One region of the Alteromonas sp. KC3 genome, then DNA from elsewhere that is predicted to be linked to it. Evidence: predicted binding sites of a transcription regulator. Region 1 holds the regulator's gene; the other holds the start of a gene.
The links. Region 1 encodes FNR, which switches genes on or off when oxygen is low (the NO sensors DNR and NnrR bind a similar motif). Its sites were predicted from a motif close to TTGATCTAGATCAA; they were not measured.
Positions count from the first base shown of each region.

Region 2: a site for FNR is predicted at 2,518-2,531, ahead of apt (adenine phosphoribosyltransferase). Genes of this name have one in related genera too.

Region 1 is NZ_AP024235.1:2,186,299-2,196,120, reverse strand. Features, by position in the region: gene ccoN (cytochrome-c oxidase, cbb3-type subunit I) at 1-1,202, shown strand, start outside; gene ccoO (cytochrome-c oxidase, cbb3-type subunit II) at 1,218-1,823, shown strand; gene JN178_RS09920 (cbb3-type cytochrome oxidase subunit 3) at 1,825-1,986, shown strand; gene ccoP (cytochrome-c oxidase, cbb3-type subunit III) at 2,003-2,956, shown strand; gene JN178_RS09910 (FixH family protein) at 3,125-3,604, shown strand; gene JN178_RS09905 (heavy metal translocating P-type ATPase) at 3,604-6,006, shown strand; gene ccoS (cbb3-type cytochrome oxidase assembly protein CcoS) at 6,008-6,286, shown strand; gene JN178_RS09895 (sulfite exporter TauE/SafE family protein) at 6,273-6,932, shown strand; gene fnr (fumarate/nitrate reduction transcriptional regulator Fnr) at 6,984-7,724, shown strand; gene uspE (universal stress protein UspE) at 7,895-8,818, shown strand; gene ttcA (tRNA 2-thiocytidine(32) synthetase TtcA) at 8,982-9,822, shown strand, end outside.
Region 2 is NZ_AP024235.1:2,944,550-2,954,371, reverse strand. Features, by position in the region: gene JN178_RS13140 (HvfA family oxazolone/thioamide-modified RiPP metallophore) at 65-532, shown strand; gene JN178_RS13135 (HvfB family MNIO-type RiPP peptide maturase) at 668-1,519, shown strand; gene JN178_RS13130 (HvfC family RiPP maturation protein) at 1,516-2,286, shown strand; gene apt (adenine phosphoribosyltransferase) at 2,582-3,118, shown strand; gene dnaX (DNA polymerase III subunit gamma/tau) at 3,166-6,033, shown strand; gene JN178_RS13115 (YbaB/EbfC family nucleoid-associated protein) at 6,071-6,397, shown strand; gene JN178_RS13110 (hypothetical protein) at 6,791-7,357, opposite strand; gene JN178_RS13105 (hypothetical protein) at 7,687-8,631, shown strand; gene recR (recombination mediator RecR) at 8,638-9,237, shown strand; gene htpG (molecular chaperone HtpG) at 9,397-9,822, shown strand, end outside.

The sequences.
Region 1 (9,822 bases):
CGTCGTACTACATCGTTCAGCGTACCTGCCAGGTAAGACTGTTCAGTGACAAACTTGCCGCATTTACCTTCTGGGGTTGGCAAGCCGTTATCGTTTTAGCTGTTGTAACCCTTCCATTTGGTTTAACCAGCTCAAAAGAATACGCTGAACTAGAATGGCCAATCGATATTCTTTTGGCACTGGTCTGGATCGCTTATATCATCAACTTTTTCGGAACCCTAGTAATCCGTAAAGTTTCGCACATTTACGTTGCGAACTGGTTCCTAGGTGCCTTTATGCTTACCGTTGCAGTTCTGCACATTGGTAATAGCATGGCTATTCCGGTTTCTTTCACTAAATCGTATTCATTGTATGCTGGTGCTGTAGACGCCATGATGCAGTGGTGGTACGGCCACAACGCGGTAGGTTTCTTCCTGACTGCTGGCTTCCTAGGGATGATGTATTACTTTGTTCCTAAGCAAGCGGGTCGCCCGGTTTATTCATACAGACTTTCAATCGTTCACTTCTGGGCGTTGATTTCTCTGTATATCTGGGCAGGTCCTCACCACCTTCACTACACTGCTCTACCTGATTGGACACAGTCTCTCGGTATGGTGATGTCAGTTATTCTATTCGTTCCGTCTTGGGGTGGTATGATTAACGGTATTATGACGCTTTCAGGTGCATGGCATAAACTGCGTACTGACCCTGTATTGCGTTTCCTTATTGTTTCATTGTCTTTCTACGGTATGTCTACCTTTGAAGGTCCAATGATGGCAATCAAAACCGTTAACGCTCTGTCTCACTATACAGACTGGACTATCGGCCACGTACACTCTGGTGCATTGGGTTGGGTTGCAATGGTATCAATTGGTTCTATCTACCACTTAATTCCAGTGCTATTCGGTCAGCCTGCAATGTACAGCACCCGTTTGGTAAACGTACATTTCTGGTTGGCAACAATCGGTGTAGTACTTTACATCGTAGCAATGTGGATGTCTGGTGTACTTCAAGGTCTAATGTGGCGTGCAGTTAACGCAGACGGTACGCTAACGTACAGTTTTGTTGAGTCATTAGAAGCCTCTAAGCCGTTTTACGTGGTTCGCTTCATTGGTGGTTGTTTCGTTGTTGCGGGTATGCTTGTTATGGCCTACAACACTTGGAAAACCGTTCGTGCCCCTAAAGGCAGTATCGCTGCAGATCCAGCGACTCAGCCAGCGTAATTAAGGAGACGAATAATGAAAAATCCACATGAGTTAATTGAAAAGAACGTTGGCCTACTAACTGTTTTGATTCTTATTGCAATCAGCTTTGGTGCCATGGTTCAAATTACGCCGTTGATGTTTCAACAACAAACAATGGAACCGGTACAAGGCTTACGTCCATACACTGCACTGGAACTTGAAGGTCGCGACATCTATATCCGTGAAGGATGTGTTGGTTGTCACAGCCAGATGATTCGTCCGTTCCGTGCTGAGACAGAACGTTATGGTCACTACAGTGTTGCTGGTGAATCAGTATGGGAACACCCTTTTCTATGGGGTTCTAAGCGTACTGGTCCTGACCTTGCACGTGTAGGCGGTCGTTACAGTGATGAGTGGCATCGTGTTCACCTGCTAAACCCGCGTAACGTAGTACCAGAGTCGAATATGCCAGGTTTCCCTTGGCTAGCGGAAAACACGCTTGATGGCGAGTTAACAGCTGACAAAATGGAAGTATTCCGTGGGTTCGGCGTTCCGTATACCGACGAAGATATTGCGGGAGCAAAAGCGGCAGTACAGGGTAAAACGGAAATGGAAGCCCTTATTGCTTATCTACAGTCTCTTGGCACACACTTGAAATAGTATGGATCAGGGAATTGTAGGCAGCATTTTTACTGTCATCGTCTTTGTTTGCTTCATCGGCATTGTGTGGTGGGCGTTCAGCAGCCACAACAAGAAAAAGTTCGATGAAGCCGCAAACCTAGTGTTTGCAGACGAAGAAAAAGAAAAATCAAAAGAAGATTAGCAGGAGTCTTGAACTCATGAGTATGTTTTGGACAATTTGGATTTCAGTGATAACCCTAGGGTTAATCATTGGTTGCTACTTCCTTCTGCGCTGGTGCTTATCGAATCAGACAGGCGTGCCAGAAGGTGAGTCAATGGGGCACGAATTTGATGGTATCGAGGAGTTGAACAACCAACTTCCTCGTTGGTGGACAATTATGTTCTACATGACCATCGTTTGGGGTTTCCTATACCTATTACTTTACCCTGGTTTGGGTGCGTGGGAAGGCGTACTGGGCTGGAGAAGCTCTAACCAAAACGTGCAGTCGATTGAAGAATCGGTACAAGCGCGTATTGAAGCGAAAGAGCAAGGTAAACTGGTTGAGTACGACCGCGAGTTAGATTTTGCTGCTGAGAAGTTCGACCCGATCTTCGAAGCCTATGCGAAAGTTCCGGTTGAAGAACTGGCTAAAGATCCTGAAGCAAACAAAGTAGGTCAGCGTTTATTCCTACAAAATTGCTCTCAGTGTCACGGTTCTGATGCCCGCGGTCAAAACGGCGGCTTCCCTAACCTCACTGACAATGACTGGTTGTACGGTGGTTCGGGTGCGAAAATTGTTGAAACTCTTACGCTTGGTCGTAAAGCAGCAATGCCAGCATGGCTTGATGCAATGGGTGAAGACGGTATTGAAGAAGTCGTAAACTACGTACTTAGCCTAAGTGGTCGTGAAGTAGATCAGCAACTTGCTGACGCAGGTAAGGCCCGCTTTGCGGCCTGTGCAGCGTGTCACGGTATGGACGGTAAAGGCAACCAAATGCTTGGTGCTCCTAACTTAACAGATAATATCTGGCTATACGGCGGAAGCCACAGAGCGGTTACAGAGACACTAACTTACGGTCGTAATGGTGTAATGCCTTCGTTCAAGAAAACCTTGGGTGATGACAAAATTCACGTAGTTGCGGCATACGTTTACAGCCTATCGAACGATTAATGATTTAAATCATTAAATATCGCAAAAAGCCTCGTTACCACGAGGCTTTTTTTATGAGAAAATACAGAGATATAAAAAGCATATTTACAGGTGTTTCCCGTTGTTTTTTGTTCAATTGAAAATGCCAATGAATATGTTGTTTAGCAGTAAATACGAGAACCTTTATCAATGAACAGACCTTGGTATAAAGAATTCTGGCCGTGGTTTCTTATCGCCGTGCCTATCGTCACTCTTATTATGGGAGGTGTACTTCTAAAACTTGCTATCTCAACAGAAGATAGTTTGGTTGTTGACGATTACTACAAAGAAGGTAAAGCCATTAACGCAACGCTAGATAAAGAAGCGTTAGCTAGAAAGCGTAATATCACTACAGACTTAACTATTGATAACGGAAGTATCGCCCTTAAGTTTCATTCTGGTATACCGCAAGAAGGCAATGCGTTAAAGCTCAGTTTTTATCACGTAACGTTGGAAGAAAGAGACATAAGTGTATTACTAAGTCGAGATGCTAGTGGTATTTACCGCGGTTTTATTGAGCAAAACATGGATGGTAAGTGGCGCGTTTCACTTACACCTTTTGATGAGAGCTGGAAAATTCAAAATACGCTTAACCTACCCTATTCTGGCACTATAAAGTTTAATCCATAATGTCACAGCACGACTGTTATCACTGCGGCTTGCCTATAGCAAGTTCCGATCAAGGCCAGTTTAATACTGTTATATTGGGGCAAACACGCGATATGTGTTGTCCCGGATGTCTGGCGGTGTCAGAAGCTATTGTAAACAATGGCTTAGAAGACTATTACCAATTTAGAACCGAGCCGGCAAAGAAATCTGACAATAGCATCCTCGATACCCTTGATAAGTTAAACGTATATGACGATCCTTCACTTCAGGAGGAGTTTGTCTATGACGAAGGGCAACATAAACAAATTCAGTTAACACTAGAGGGGATTACCTGCGCAGCATGCGGCTGGCTAATTGAAAAGCAGCTTTCAAAAGTAGAAGGCATTAAACAGGTTGCGGTTAACGTGCAAGAGCGCCGAGCGTTGATCACCTGGTCACCACTGGAAATTAAGCTCAGTCAAATTTTAACTACATTGAAGCGCATTGGTTATGTCGGGTCTCCTTTTCACCCTGATGACCACGAGGCCAGTTACAAGCGAGAGCAAAAGACCTTTCTAAAAAAACTTGGTCTTGCAGGTATTATGACCATGCAGGTTATGATGCTTATGACTGGCCTTTATTTCGACTGGTTTGGCGCAATAGAGTTGGAAACCAGGCAGTATTTTTATTGGGTAGCACTGACACTAACCACCCCCGTTGTGCTTTATTCGGGCAGCACATTTTACATAGGTGCAGTTAAAGCGCTTAGTGCAAAAACGGTAAACATGGATGTGCCTGTCACCCTAGCTGTTTTTGGTACTTATTTCGCAGGTATTCGTTCTACTTTGCAAGAACAAGGTGAAGTGTATTTTGAATCTATCTGTATGTTTATTTTTCTGCTATTACTTAGCCGATTTTTAGAACATAGAAGCCGTCACCGTGCTGCGCAAATATCCGCGAATATGATGCAGTATGTACCTGTGTCGGCTACCAAAGTAAATTCAGACGGTTCAATAAGTGAATGTCTCGCCAAGCAACTTGCTGTAGGCGATGTTGTACTAGTAAAACCCGGTGAAACAGTGCCTATTGACGGTACCGTAGTCGACGGTATGGCATCGGTAGATGAATCTATGCTTACCGGCGAGTTTAATCCTGTCTCAAAAAGTGAAAAAAGCACCGTGTATGGAGGTACCGTTTGCCAAGATGGCACTCTCACGGTTACCGTTTCTCAAACACTCAAAAATGCATTGGTGAATCAAATTGTTCGCCTTCAAGCGAGTGCGATGGCAAGCAAACCCAAAGCTGCGCAATTAGCCGATAATTTCTCGCGCTATTTTGTTAGCGCTGTACTGGTTATTGCAGGTTTAACTTACGGCTACTGGAGTTTGCAAGGTAGCGAAGATGCATTTTGGATAACAATATCTGTACTAGTAGCAACCTGCCCTTGCGCATTAGGGCTTGCGACACCGTCAGCGCTTACCTGCGCAATGGCGAAACTAAACCGCCAAGGTATATTGTTAAAACGCGCCGATGCACTTGAGCAAATCACCACAATCGACACCATAGCCCTTGATAAAACAGGTACGCTTACAGAAGGTAAATTTACGCTCACCCAACGCTGGTTTGCTGATGGTGTTGATGAAAACAGCGTTATGAACATTGCAATGGCACTAGAAATGCGTTCGGAGCACCCGATAGCCAAAGCATTTATTACCACGAGCGAACCAGGTGGCCAACCGCCTCATCAAGTTGAACAATTTACTGTTACACCAGGGGGTGGTATCACCGGTGTGATAAATAACGCACAATTTATGATGGGAAGTGCATCATTTGTAGCAGTCGACACTGCGCTTGTTCCAATAAACGCAAACGTGTATCTCACTGTTAACGGGAAGCTTTTAGGGGCATTTGAGGTCAGTGATACGTTACGAAAAGACACCAAAACCACCCTTAATGCCCTTGGGAAGCATAACTCACTTATTGTGCTTAGCGGTGATACCCAACACAATGTAGATACCCTATCACAGCACCTCCCCATACAGCTTGCGAAAGGTGGTCTTACTCCTGAAGATAAGTTTCACGAAGTACAGGCAATGCAAGCCAGCGGAAAAAAAGTGATGATGATGGGGGATGGTATAAATGATGCACCAGTATTAGCTAGCGCCGATGTTGCTATAGCGGTGGGTAATGCAACGGATGTAGCAAAAACCGCCGCCGATGTTATCTTACTTGGCGATCAATTACTTTCTGTTCCAGAGTTAATTACCACCGCCAAGCAAGTAAAACAAAAAATTAGGCAAAATATTGGCTGGTCTGTAGGTTACAACATTCTGATTCTACCATTTGCTGTATCTGGTTTGCTTTCACCTTGGATGGCTGTGGTAGGCATGTCACTAAGTTCTATTATTGTGGTGACAAACTCAACCCGACTATTGAGTAAGTAGCATGAGCATTATTTACGTCCTTATACCCATCGCCATCATTATCGTGGCCGTCGCTATCGTTATTTTCTTTTGGGCTGTAAAGTCCAATCAGTTTGAAGACCTCGACCGTCAAGGCTACAGTATTTTGTTTGATGATGATCTGTCGCCAGAGGAAAAACAACTTGCAGAACAACGTAAGAAACTGCAAGAAAAAGAAGAAATAACTCACTTATCTAGACACACGAACACAGCGAAAACATCAGTCAATCAACCTGAAAACGAGACTCATGGAAGGCATTAATTACTTCTCTGCCTTTCTCATTGGGCTCGCAGGCGGCGTTCACTGTGTAGGAATGTGTGGGGGTATTGTCACCGCACTACGAATGGTTACCCCAAAAGGCGTTTCACCCTTCCCCTATACCCTGACTTATAATATTGGGCGCATTGTCAGTTATACCATCGCAGGCGGTATAACTGGTTTTTTTGGAAAAATTGCCGCAGATTATATTCCCCTCGCGAATTATGCACTTTCACTGATTAGCGGCATCATGCTGCTGCTGTTGGCATGCTATCTCGGGCAGTGGTATACAGGCTTAACCAAACTAGAACGGTTGGGCAACGGGATATTTAAAAAAATACAGCCTTACTCTAAACGTTTTTTACCATTTAGAACGCCGCTGAGCGCCTTTCCCTACGGCTTCATTTGGGGATGGTTACCGTGCGGGTTAGTCTATTCAACTTTAACATGGTCATTGGCTTCTGGCAGTGCCTTGCAAGGTAGCGCAATTATGTTCTTCTTTGGATTAGGCACCTTGCCCACGCTGATTGCGACAAGTTTGGGTAGCCAATGGTTGATCTCAGGATTTAAAAACACATTGGTTAGACAAGGGATCGCGAGCATAATGGCTATATATGCTGTTTATCTGATTTATCGCGCAATCGCCTAAATCTTGCGGTATCATAATAAAGTAAACCCTGTAATTTGTGAGTTAGCATTTATGAGCAAAGGAAGCCAATTCTCTATACATTGTCAAAACTGCAGTTTCAGTCATTTATGTCTACCAGTGGCATTGAATAAGACAGAAATTGAGTCTCTTGATGACATCATTGAGCGTAAAAAACCACTCCATAAGGGCGATACGCTTATCCAAACTGGCGATACCTTTCGTTCACTCTTTGCTGTTCGCACAGGCTCTTTCAAATCTTTTGTTACAAACAAAGAAGGTGAAGAGCAGATTACAGGTTTTCACTTTCCCGGCGATATCATAGGCTTTGATGCACTACGTGAAAATCAGCATCAAAGCTACACGCAGGCTCTTGAAACCGCAATGGTGTGCGAACTCCCCTACGAAACGTTAGATGAAATGTCAGTACAATTTCCAAAACTTCGTCACCAGATTATGAGCTTCATGAGTGCGGAAATTAAGCAAGATCACGATATGATTATGCTGTTAAATAAACGCACAGCCGAAGAGCGTCTCTTATATTTCATCTCGCATTTGTCTCAACGTTTTGAAGAACGTGGTTTTTCACACAGAGAGTTTCACTTAACAATGACACGTAATGAAATAGGTAACTATTTAGGTTTGACCATCGAAACGATAAGTCGACTGTTAAGTCGCTTCCAAAAAGACGGTATTATCAAGGTAGATGGCAAGCTTATTACTATTTTAGATTTTGATCGACTTAGTACAAAACTAGAAGCGCTTAACGGTCCCAGCGTTGTGTGTAACGGTTAGGAACCCTAATCAGCAACTGATAACAAGATTAAGATTGGCGCTTTGTAAGCGCCTTTTTTATTTATTGATCTAAAACAACTAACGTTTTTAGTATTGTCGTTTACACTTACCTTAAGCGTCCAACTTATTTATAAAACTAAATACTAAGCTTTTGTTTATAAGGGGTAGTTATGATTGAGTACAAACGCATCCTTGCTGTTGTTGATGCCGAGCGAGACACCCAACCTGCCTTAAGCAGGGCCTACGAATTAGCGTCAAAATTGGGCGCTTCAGTAACAGCCATGATGGTGGTATACGATCTCTCTTATGACATGACCACTATGCTTAGCCCTGATGAAAGAGAGTCAATGCGCGACGCGGTCACTAACGAACACGCCAAATGGCTATCAGGAGAGCTTCACAAGCAAGGCTATGGAGAAACTGATATTGTTGTTGAGTGGAATAATCGCGCCTATGAATCAATTATTCATTATGCCTTGGACAATCAAATCGATTTAGTGGTTAAAGCAACTAAGAAACATGATGACTTGGCATCCGTTATATTTACGCCCACAGACTGGCACCTGATGCGTAAATGCCCTCGTCCAGTATTATTGGTAAAAGAGCACGATTGGCCAGAAGGTGGCGAAATTATTGCTGCTGTAAACGTAGGTACTGAAGACGACGAACATGCCGCGCTCAATGATAAAATTACCGTTATTGCCAACGACTATGCGTCGCTTTTAAAAGGGAATGTCAATCTTGTTAACAGCTACCCTTCAACTCCGCTAAATATTGCTATTGAAGTCCCTGAGTTCGACCCTGACACTTATCATGATGCGGTTAAGCAGCACCATCAGAAAGAAATGCGCGCCCACGCGCTTAAATATGGTGTACCTGATAATAAATGCGTGGTTAAAGAAGGATTACCAGAAAAGGTTATTCCCATGGTTGCAAAAGACATTGATGCAGAACTCGTTATCATCGGCACAGTTGGCAGAGTTGGCATTTCAGCCGCTTTGATTGGTAATACTGCAGAACATGTTATCGATGAACTGAACTGCGATGTGTTGGCACTCAAGCCCGACGGTTTTATATCACCGTTGGCAAACTAACTGCTGTGCAAAGTAGGACGTCAATATGCTAACCGAACAAGAGCTCTGAACGAACAAGAGCTCTGAGTAAACAATAGCGAATAAATTACCGCACGCAGGCATGGTTTCGAAAAGGTGCTTTATTGTATAATGTGCCTTTTATTACAAACCAAGCTAGTTAATTATGAGTCTAGGCACAAATGGTGCTGATGCGGCGCCTTTAAATGCGACGCAAAGTAAGCAAAAGTACAACTTCAACAAACTTCAAAAACGCCTTCGCCGGAATGTGGGTAAAGCCATTGGCGATTTTGGAATGATTGAAAATAATGACAAGGTAATGGTGTGCTTATCAGGCGGTAAAGACAGTTACACCATGCTCGACATTCTTTTATTTTTAAAGAAGATTGCGCCTATTCACTTTGATATTGTTGCCGTAAACCTAGACCAGAAACAGCCCGGTTTCCCGGAGCATATTTTACCTGAGTATCTAGATAGCATTGGTGTCGATTACAAAATCGTCGAAGAGGACACCTATTCAATTGTTAAAGATAAAATTCCTGAAGGTAAAACAACCTGCTCTCTTTGCTCCCGTTTGCGTCGCGGTATTTTGTATCGCACTGCGAAAGAATTAGGAGCAACTAAAATTGCACTAGGCCATCACCGTGATGACATGCTAGAAACCTTCTTTTTAAATATGTTTCATGGCGGTAAACTAAAATCGATGCCACCAAAGCTTGTTAGCGACAACGGTGAACACATTGTTATTCGCCCACTAGCCTATTGCACTGAAAAAGATATCGAAAAATATTCTCAGGCAGCAGAGTTTCCTATCATTCCGTGTAACCTATGCGGTTCACAAGAGAACCTACAGCGCCAGAATATTAAAGCCATGTTGCAAGATTGGAATCGTCGCTTTCCAGGTCGTATCGAATCTATGTTCCGGGCGCTGCAAAACGTGGCACCTTCACACTTGGTAGACAGCAATTTATACGATTTTAAATCAATTACCACGCAAGATGGCCCGG
Region 2 (9,822 bases), 760 kb from region 1:
GGTCTTCTTAAATACACGTGCTTACCGTACGTCAAACATGACTAAAATTATTGAGGGTAGATCAATGAAACAAATTAAAAAATCTTCTGTAGCTACAGCACTTGGTGCAGTTGTAATTGGCTCTTTGGCGTCTACGGTTGCTGTTGCTGAAGTGAATCCATTTGGAATGCAGTCACTAGAATCAGGCTACAGCCAATTCGCGGCGGAAGGCAAATGTGGTGAAGGCAAGTGTGGCGGCGATAAGTCTGCGAAAGAAGGTAAATGTGGCGAAGGCAAATGCGGCGGCGACAAGAAAGCTCACGAAGGTAAGTGTGGTGAAGGCAAATGCGGCGGCGACAAAAAAGCAAAAGAAGGTAAGTGCGGCGAAGGTAAATGTGGCGGCGACAAGAAAGCCAAAGAAGGCAAATGTGGCGAAGGTAAGTGCGGCGGCGACAAGAAAGCTAAAGAAGGTAAGTGTGGCGAAGGTAAGTGCGGCGGCGACAAAAAAGCTAAAGAAGGTAAATGTGGCGAAGGTAAGTGCGGAAGCATGTAACCAAGGGCTCATTTAGCGAGATAATGTCAATTACAGAAGTGTGATTCAAACTATTATCTTGTAAATGCTTTGCTAAAATGGCCGTCATTCGATGGCCATTTTTGTTTTGAATGGTAATGAAGTAGTGGGGAAATTATGAATGCTATCAAAGGTGCTGGTTTAGGCTTTAGACGAGAAATGCTAGACGAGCTTTTACCGTCTTTGCCAAACGAAGTCGATTTTTGGGAGGTTGCCCCTGAAAATTGGATACCTTTGGGGGGCCGTTATCAACAACAGTTTGAACAAGCCTCAAAACAAGCCCCTTTCACTACACATGGTTTATCGCTTTCTATCGGAAGTAGCGACAAATTAGACGTTGAATTTGTCAAAAGCGTAAAACGCTTCTTAGATACTCACAATATCGACTTGTACAGTGAGCATTTAAGCTATTGCTCTGGCAATGGTCATATGTATGACCTTATGCCAATCCCGTTTACTGAGGAAGCCGTGCATCATGTGGTCTCTCGAATAAAGCAAGTTCAAGATATTATTGAGCGCCCGCTGGTGCTAGAAAACGTGTCGTATTACATGGCACCAGGTCAACAACTGACAGAGCTGGAGTTCACCAATGCGGTGATAAAAGAGTCTGGCTGTCTAATGCTACTTGATGTAAACAACGTTTACGTAAATAGCATCAACCACAAGTACGATGCTCATCGCTTTATCGAAGGGCTTCCTACTAACAAAATAGTGTATGGTCACATCGCAGGGCACTACGACGAAGCCGAAGACCTAAAAGTCGACACACACGGCGCAGACGTTATTGAGCCCGTGTGGAAGTTGCTTGAGCACGCCTATGCAACACACGGTGTTTTTCCTACATTACTTGAGCGTGATTTCAATATTCCATCTATCGACGTACTCTTGTCTGAGGTGCGTCGTATTAAGCAAATTCAAGAGCAGTTTGATAATGTTGATGTCACTGCGCTAAACGGGAGCGTGGCGTGAATAAATCGTTCCAATCTGTACAGTCAGAATTTGTAAATGCAATTAAAGACCCCTCATCCTATCAGCGGCGCAGTGATGAAGAGTCGCGAAGAATGGAAATTTATCAGTCGCTATTTTTCAACAACATCGACAACTTTGTGAGCACTGCCTTTCCCGTACTTAAATCCATAGTTATTAAGCTTTATGGAGAAAAAGGGTGGGAGTCATTGGTGAGACAGTTCTTTATAGAACACGAGTGTCGTTCACCTTATTTTGCTGAAATTAGTAAAGAGTTTGTTGAGTATTTATCTTGCTCGCCTGAACTGGCGATAGCGTTGCCGATATTCAGTGCTGAGCTGGCGCACTATGAATGGCTAGAATTAGATGTCAGCATTCGTTCGAATGATGATACGGCCAATTTTTATGAAGAGGGTCAGAATGTAGGTAAGCTAAAAGTGTCGCCCTATGCCTCATTAGCAGGCTATTCCTATGCAGTTCATTTGATTGGCGATGACTATATGCCTGAAGATACCGCGCCAGAGCAGCAGTTTTATGTTGTTTATCGCGATGCTCAGTGCGATGTCCAATTTGCCAACATTAACCCGGTTACTGCAATACTGCTTAATACACTGGAACAACAAGAAAGTGGTGCGACGTTTGATGAGCTCAGTGAGTTATTACAAGACCAGCTTCCTCAAATACCAAAGGATGCTTTGGTGTCTGGAATGCATCACACCATATCCGAAATGCTGCAAAAAGGCATCATAATGCCTGCCACTGTCGATTAACTATACGCCATTTATTCGCGTTATATTAAACTTTAGCCATGATCTGTATCGAAAGTGAGCGATCAACCACATTAGCGCTGTCAATCGCGCTTGCTTTCGATTAACATTTAGCACCATTTTTTTGTTCATAAAATTGTTTAGGTAGTGCAAATGGCTGACAATTCAGATTTCAAAGAAGTCTATAATAAGTGGTACTTTCTAGCATCGCTCGTAACTCTAATCGCGTTTCCGTTGATGCATATCATCGCCGGCTGGTTTACCTTCTGGTTATAACGCAGACATTCAAGGCAATATTGTGACTGCAGAATATATTAAATCAGTAGTAAAAACCGTACCTGACTATCCAAAGCCGGGTATTTTATTTAGAGATGTAACCAGCGTTTTGGAAGATCACAAAGCGTTCAGTAGCTGTATCTCATTGCTTGTTGAAAAGTATCAAGGCATGGGCTTCACTAAAATTGCGGGCACAGAAGCGCGTGGTTTTCTTTTCGGTGCGCCGTTGGCTATCGAAATGGGCATTGGCTTCGTTCCTGTAAGAAAGCCGAACAAGCTTCCACGTGAAGTGGTTAGTGAAAGCTATGAGCTTGAGTATGGCACCGATACATTGGAAATTCACAAAGACGCTATTGTACCGGGCGATAAAGTACTTCTTATCGATGACTTGCTAGCAACTGGCGGCACTATAGCGGCCTCTGCAAAGCTTATCCGCTCTCTTGGTGGTGAAGTGAATCACGCAGGCTTTGTCATTAACCTTCCGGATTTGGGCGGGTGTGAGAAACTTTCTGCGCTAGACATCGAAAGTTATTCAATTTGCGAGTTTGAAGGCGAATAAACGCCTCAGATACTGCTCATAAAACACATAAGGCCAAAAACGTAATAATGAGTTATCAGGTATTAGCAAGGAAGTGGCGCCCAGGAAAGTTCAGCGAACTTGTAGGGCAAGAGCATGTAGTGTCAGCCATTTCGAATGCTTTAGATAACGATCGCTTGCATCACGCTTACCTATTTACAGGTACTCGCGGTGTAGGGAAAACCACTATTGCGCGTATCTTTTCAAAGAGCCTTAATTGTGAAGAAGGTCAAGGTGCAAACCCTTGTGGTCAATGTAATACCTGTAAAGAGATAGAGCAGGGCAATTATGTTGATTTGCTCGAGATTGACGCAGCATCAAGAACGAAGGTAGAAGATACACGAGAGCTTCTTGATAATGTGCAATACAAGCCCACACGGGGCAGATACAAAGTGTACCTCATCGATGAGGTGCACATGTTATCAAAGCACAGTTTCAATGCGTTGTTAAAAACGCTTGAGGAGCCACCACCGCACGTCAAATTTTTGCTGGCGACTACCGATCCGCAAAAGTTACCGATAACGATTTTATCGCGCTGCTTACAGTTTAATCTGAAAGCGATGTCGCGTGAGCAGATCGTAGGGCAGTTGTCTCATATCCTTGAACACGAACAGCTTCCGTTTGAACCTCAAGCACTTGCTTTGTTGGCACGAGCTGCACAAGGCAGTATGCGCGATGCATTAAGTTTGACAGACCAAGCTATTGCCCAAGGTGGTAATCAAGTCGTCGCATCAATTGTGACAGACATGCTTGGCCTGATGGATAAAAACCAGCTGTTAAAAGTCATTCATGCCGTGGTGAGCAAAAGCCCGGCAGACGTGCTGCAACTGGTCAACGACATTGCTGAGCAAGCGCCTGATTATGACAATGTACATGGTGAGCTTGCGAGTCTTTTGCATCAAATTGCCCTTACACAGTGGGTTCCAGAAGCGTGCAAACTAGAGACGACGTCTGCAAAAGCGATTTATCAACTCGCTAAAACAATACCAGCAGAGCAGGTTCAACTGCTCTATCAAATTGCACTACAAGGCAGAAAAGACTTGCCGTTTGCTGCAGACGGTAAAAGTGCTTTTGAAATGACGTTAATGCGTATGATGACGTTTGCGCCATCTGAACCACTCGCTGACACGGCTTCGGATATAGTGTCTGGAAACAGCAACGTTACATTGCCGATTAGTGGCAATGCCAATGCGAATCAGAGTAGTTCAACGATATCGCCGCCAGACCCAAGTGGTGGCCCGGGAAACGTCAGTAAGCAGGAGGATACGCATGCTAGCGAAACTTCTGCAACTTCAATAAAGACGCAAGACGTTATTGACGACAGCCATGTTGTTTCTGATGAGACAGAAACCCCGGTAAATCCCCAGCCAGATGAAGAGTCTGAGAATGACGCATTAGAGACACCGTTGCCACAAGCCATGGTTTCTGAACAGGCCACATCAAACCAAGTATTGTCAGAACACGCTGAGCATGACCAAGTTTTGGCCGAACAATCTACATCTGATAATACTACTTCAGGTACGTTTGTCTCAGATGTCGTTTTTGATGGACCACCTTTAGATGCATACATGGATGATATGCCAGCGTCGTCAGATGATGACGCTGATTATGGCATCGACAATATCGATTTACCTGTCCATTCTGAAGCGAAAGTACCTGAAGAACACAATTCATCAGCTAGCACAAATGCGCTTTCGGCAGAAGAACAATTGACTTCAACGGCTGACATGCTGGCGCTTCGTCAAAAGCTTAAACAGCGCAAGGCAGAAGACTCAGAAAGCAAAGCAACTGACGGTGGGGCTAACTCGGGGCTGGCAAGCGCAGACGAGATTCAGGCTCGATTTGTAAAAACTGCGACACCTTCTTCACTAGATAATGAACTCAGCGAGTCCAACGAGGTTAGCGAACCCAGCGCTGATGAGGTTGCCGAGACCAGCGTTGCTGGTGATTCGACAGCACAGGATGCTGTGCAGGTTACTAACGATGCAACTACAACTGCCGATACTGTAGTGAAAAATGCTTTCCCTAGTGCGGAACAACAAAACGCTGAGCAGCATGAAGTTAGCAATGAAACGTCAAACGACGATTTTTCATTTGACGAGTTCGACTCTGACGCGCCTTACGCGAATGAGCCCAGTGCTTCAGCGCCTTTTGAAAATGAAGCCCATGCACCGCCCTTTGAAGATGAATCGATTGAAGTAATCGAGCCACCCAAATTACAAAGGGGCGATACCGCTTCTGCTGTTGATCATGACTTGCCTCCTTGGGAAAGCCAACACAGCTCGGCAGGACATTCAGATTCTAGCAATGAGCTCCCTCCTCATTGGGAAAATGATCTACCCGTCGAAAGTACTACGCCTCAAGTGTATGACAATACTATGCAAGGCCATGGAGAGGAACAAACAGAATCATCTGATGCTGACTTTGCTCGCGATGCATTTGATTTTGATACACCACTTGCCACAACGTATAACGGGAGTCTTAAAGCCTACCTCAATGATGGGAACAAGCTTACTCACGCCAGTCAAATTGATAGCTGGAGCCAGTTGGTAGAGCAAATGCCTGTTGCTGGTTTACTTAAGCAGCTAGTATTGCATGCGTCTTTTACTAGAAATGGGAACACGGTATCCCTTGAAATTGATCATAGTCAGTCGCATCTATTAAACGACAGTACAAAACAACAGCTAATAGATGCAATGCATCATGGGTTGGGTGAAAATGTAAATGTGGATATCACGTTGGGCGAACCATCGACGACACCATTTGCATTACAACAGGAAATACATGCCATGCGTCATGCGCATGCGTATACGGTAGTAAATACCGACGATACAATTCAAGCACTGCTATCGACCTTCGATGCCTCAGTATTAACCGACACGGTTAAAGCAAGATAGTAGATTTATTAACACCAAAACGAAGCGAGATAAGAATATGTTTAAAGGTGGAATGGGCAATATAATGAAGCAGGCGCAGCAAATGCAAGAGCGCATGCAAAAAGTACAAGACGACCTAGCAAAACTAGAAGTAACTGGTGAAGCAGGCGCAGGTATGGTTAAAGTTACCATGACGTGTAACCACAATGTGCGTCGCGTAGATATTGATGAGTCGTTGATGGATGACGATAAAGAAATGGTTGAAGACTTAGTTGCTGCGGCATTTAACGATGCGGTACGTCGAGTACAAGAAACCAGTAAGGAAAAAATGGGTGACGTAACTGGCGGAATGCCACTACCTCCTGGTTTCAAAATGCCGTTTTAAAAAGAATTCTGCAATGTTGCCTTTTTTCACTACAAAGGGCGACGATGTACAAGACACTTTTTATCTAAAAAGACGCTGGCTATTACCAGCGTTTTTTTGTTTCTTAATGTCCAATTTCTCGTTTCACTCTCAGTTCTAGTTTGTTGAGGAATTCGAAAACTTGGTAACTGGCCTCTTCCATTTCACTTAGGTACGTAATCAGTTCACTACCGTTATCTGCCTCGTGAGCTTCTATAGCAGCGAGACCTGATTGGTGAACATGGGCATGTGGCGTTCAAGATCTTTAAATTCAGGGTAATGGGCGTATTGTGCTTGTCCGTCGCCTTGGTAATACCACTTGCCTATAAAAAAAGCCCAGACTGGCTGAGCTTTAGTTAGTTGCGAGTAGATTGGTTAAGCAGTAGCTTTGCGTTGTCTTCTTAGCGCGATACCTGCCACACCAAGTAGCGCTAATGCTAATGAACTCGTTGCAGAGACTGTATTTGCTACAGTACTTGTATAAGCGATGCTACCGCTAGTAAAAGCATGCGGATCAGAGCAACAGTTCACGCCAGAGCTTAAATTAAATGTGATGCTAATCAGGCCATCAGCGATGATGCTTGCCCACGTCGCTTGAGATATTGTTGCTTGGCCTGTCATAAATACCATGTTGCTATGACTACCAACGTAGTCATCTGATGCAAAGTTAAAGAGATCATTGCCAACATTATTGTCAAAGATGGTACCTAGTGAAAAACCATCGATAGAAATAGTTACAGACTCTGAAGCGTCGTTGTTGTCGAAGTCGCCAGCAATCATAAGAGTGAAAATAGCATCGGAAAATGTAGTAGAAGGGGCTATCAAGTTGCTATATGTTATACTCCCTCCATCGACACTAGTGCTCATTGAAGACAACGTAATTAAGCCAGCGTTGGCACTACCTGAAATCAACAACATTAAACCAACAATTAATTTTTTCATGAGTTTATCCTAACTGCTAAAAAGATGTGTAACATGCCTTTAGCTATAATAGTGCCACTTTGTAAGGTATTGTTTTTACGTTGATAATTTTGATAGATTAAAGGTGGTGTAAAATTTACAGACACACTCTATTGAGAACGTTTGAAATGAGTTATAACTTTAAACTCAGATTTCTAATATTGTCTTTATTTTGGTCCAGAACGAAATTTAACCCGTTAAAGAATGGTCTTTAATTTTTGTAGTCTATCGAGAGCTGTGCTAAGTGCGTTGGGGCACACAGTAAGGCAGTTCACTTTTTATTCTTATTTTCCGTTTTAGAGGTTTTCGTAGTGCTAAGGAAAGGCTTAGTTATCTCTACCGTTTTTTTGCTGCCTATAGCGGCAGCAGCGTTCTTTTTAAGTGTTCATGAGTTATTTAGCATGAAGACTGTTAATGTCGACCCAAAGTTAAAAGAAATATCGGGTATCGAATTTGATAAATATAAGCGTCTTTGGGCTATCAATGACAGTGGTGATGGTCCGAAGCTGTATATGCTAAATAAAGATGGCACTATTGCTCGAGAAGTAACGGTAACCAACGCCAAAAATGTCGACTGGGAAGATATGACCCAAAATCGCTTTGGGCACTTTTTCTTAGGAGATTTTGGTAATAACGACAATGACCGTCGTTGGTTGACCATATATAAAATTGAAAACCCAATAGATATTAAAACCGATACCACTGAAGCAGAGATTATCAAATTTACCTATCCGCAAATGGCAAAGGGGAAGGTAAAACCCGAAGACAAAAATTACGACTTAGAGGCTTTTGTTGAATATAAGCGTAACTTGTACTTGTTCACTAAAAATCGCACAAAGCCATTCGATGGCATTACTAAGCTTTATAAGGTCGGCGACCATGCTGCAAATTTTGATGCACAGCTCATCGGTGAGTTTAAAACGTGTACAACACTAGAGAAATTGTGTTGGATCACGTCTGCTGCCATTAGTCCAGACAGAACGAAATTGGTACTTCTCGATTCTACCAGTCTTTGGCTGTTCGAGAATTTCGTAGGTGACAACTTTTTCAGTGGGGATGTGTCGCGTATTGACTTAGGTGTTGTTACTCAAAAGGAAGCGGTAACGTTTTATGATGACAATACTCTTATATTTACTGACGAAGAGTACAAAGGCTTATTCGGTGGAAATATATATGAAGTTAAACTCGACCAGGTAAAGCGTATCGTGATTAAATATCGCGAAGATTCAGATCAAAATAAACAAATAAAGCAGTAAATTTTTATGAAGTTTAGTCCATTACTTTCAGAGCTTATTCAAGCATTGACCTGTTTACCTGGTGTGGGGAACAAAAGTGCTCAGCGTATGGCGTTTCATTTGTTGGAGCGAAACCGCACTGGCGCAATAGACTTGAGTAATGTTCTGCATAACGCGATGGAACATATTCATCACTGCAAACGCTGTAGAACCTTTACCGAGGATGAACTTTGCGATATCTGCCGACATCCAGAACGAGAGGCTAGCGGGTTACTTTGCATTGTTGAAAGCCCGCAAGATGTTTTAGCTATTGAGCAAACCCTGAGCTACAAAGGTCAGTATTTCGTGTTGATGGGGCATTTGTCGCCAATTGATGGCGTAGGGCCAAATGAAATTGGTCTTGATGAGTTTGAATCTCGACTTCAAGCTGGTGGCATCAATGAAGTTATATTGGCGACCAACCCTACTGTTGAAGGTGAGGCTACGGCACACTATATTGCTCAGCTATGTGCCTCTCACAATGTAGAGGCTTCTCGCATTGCTCATGGCGTACCTGTGGGCGGAGAGCTCGAATATATCGACGGTAATACGTTAACTCATGCTTTTTCAGGCAGACGAAAGCTTTAACATTCTATTCAAACAGCGGTTTATTTGTCTGTAAGCCGCCGTGCACCAAAAATTTTCACCGCTAATTAATAAATTTTTGTGCTAAACGTTGAAAAATGCATCCAACGTCCTCACCTCGCTAACAGTAGCGAAATCCATTCAATGAGGAGATATTGGATTATGGCTGAAGCAGCCCACAAAGAAACCCATGGTTTTCAAACAGAAGTAAAACAGCTTCTTCATCTAATGATTCACTCTTTGTATTCAAACAAAGAGATTTTCCTACGTGAGTTAGTGTCAAATGCCGCCGATGCTGCAGACAAGCTCCGTTTTCGAGCGTTGGAAAATGACAGCCTTTATGAAAACGACGGCGATTTAAACGTTAAACTAAGCGTAGATAAAGAAGCAAATACTGTCACCATTACCGATAATGGTATTGGTATGACCCGTGACGAAGTTATCGCTAACCTAGGTACAATTGCAAAGTCAGGTACTAAAGACTTTTTTAGTAAATTGTCTGGCGATAGCGCCAAGGATTCACAGCTAATTGGCCAGTTTGGTGTTGGCTTCTACTCAGCATTTATTGTTGCCGATAAAGTAACGGTT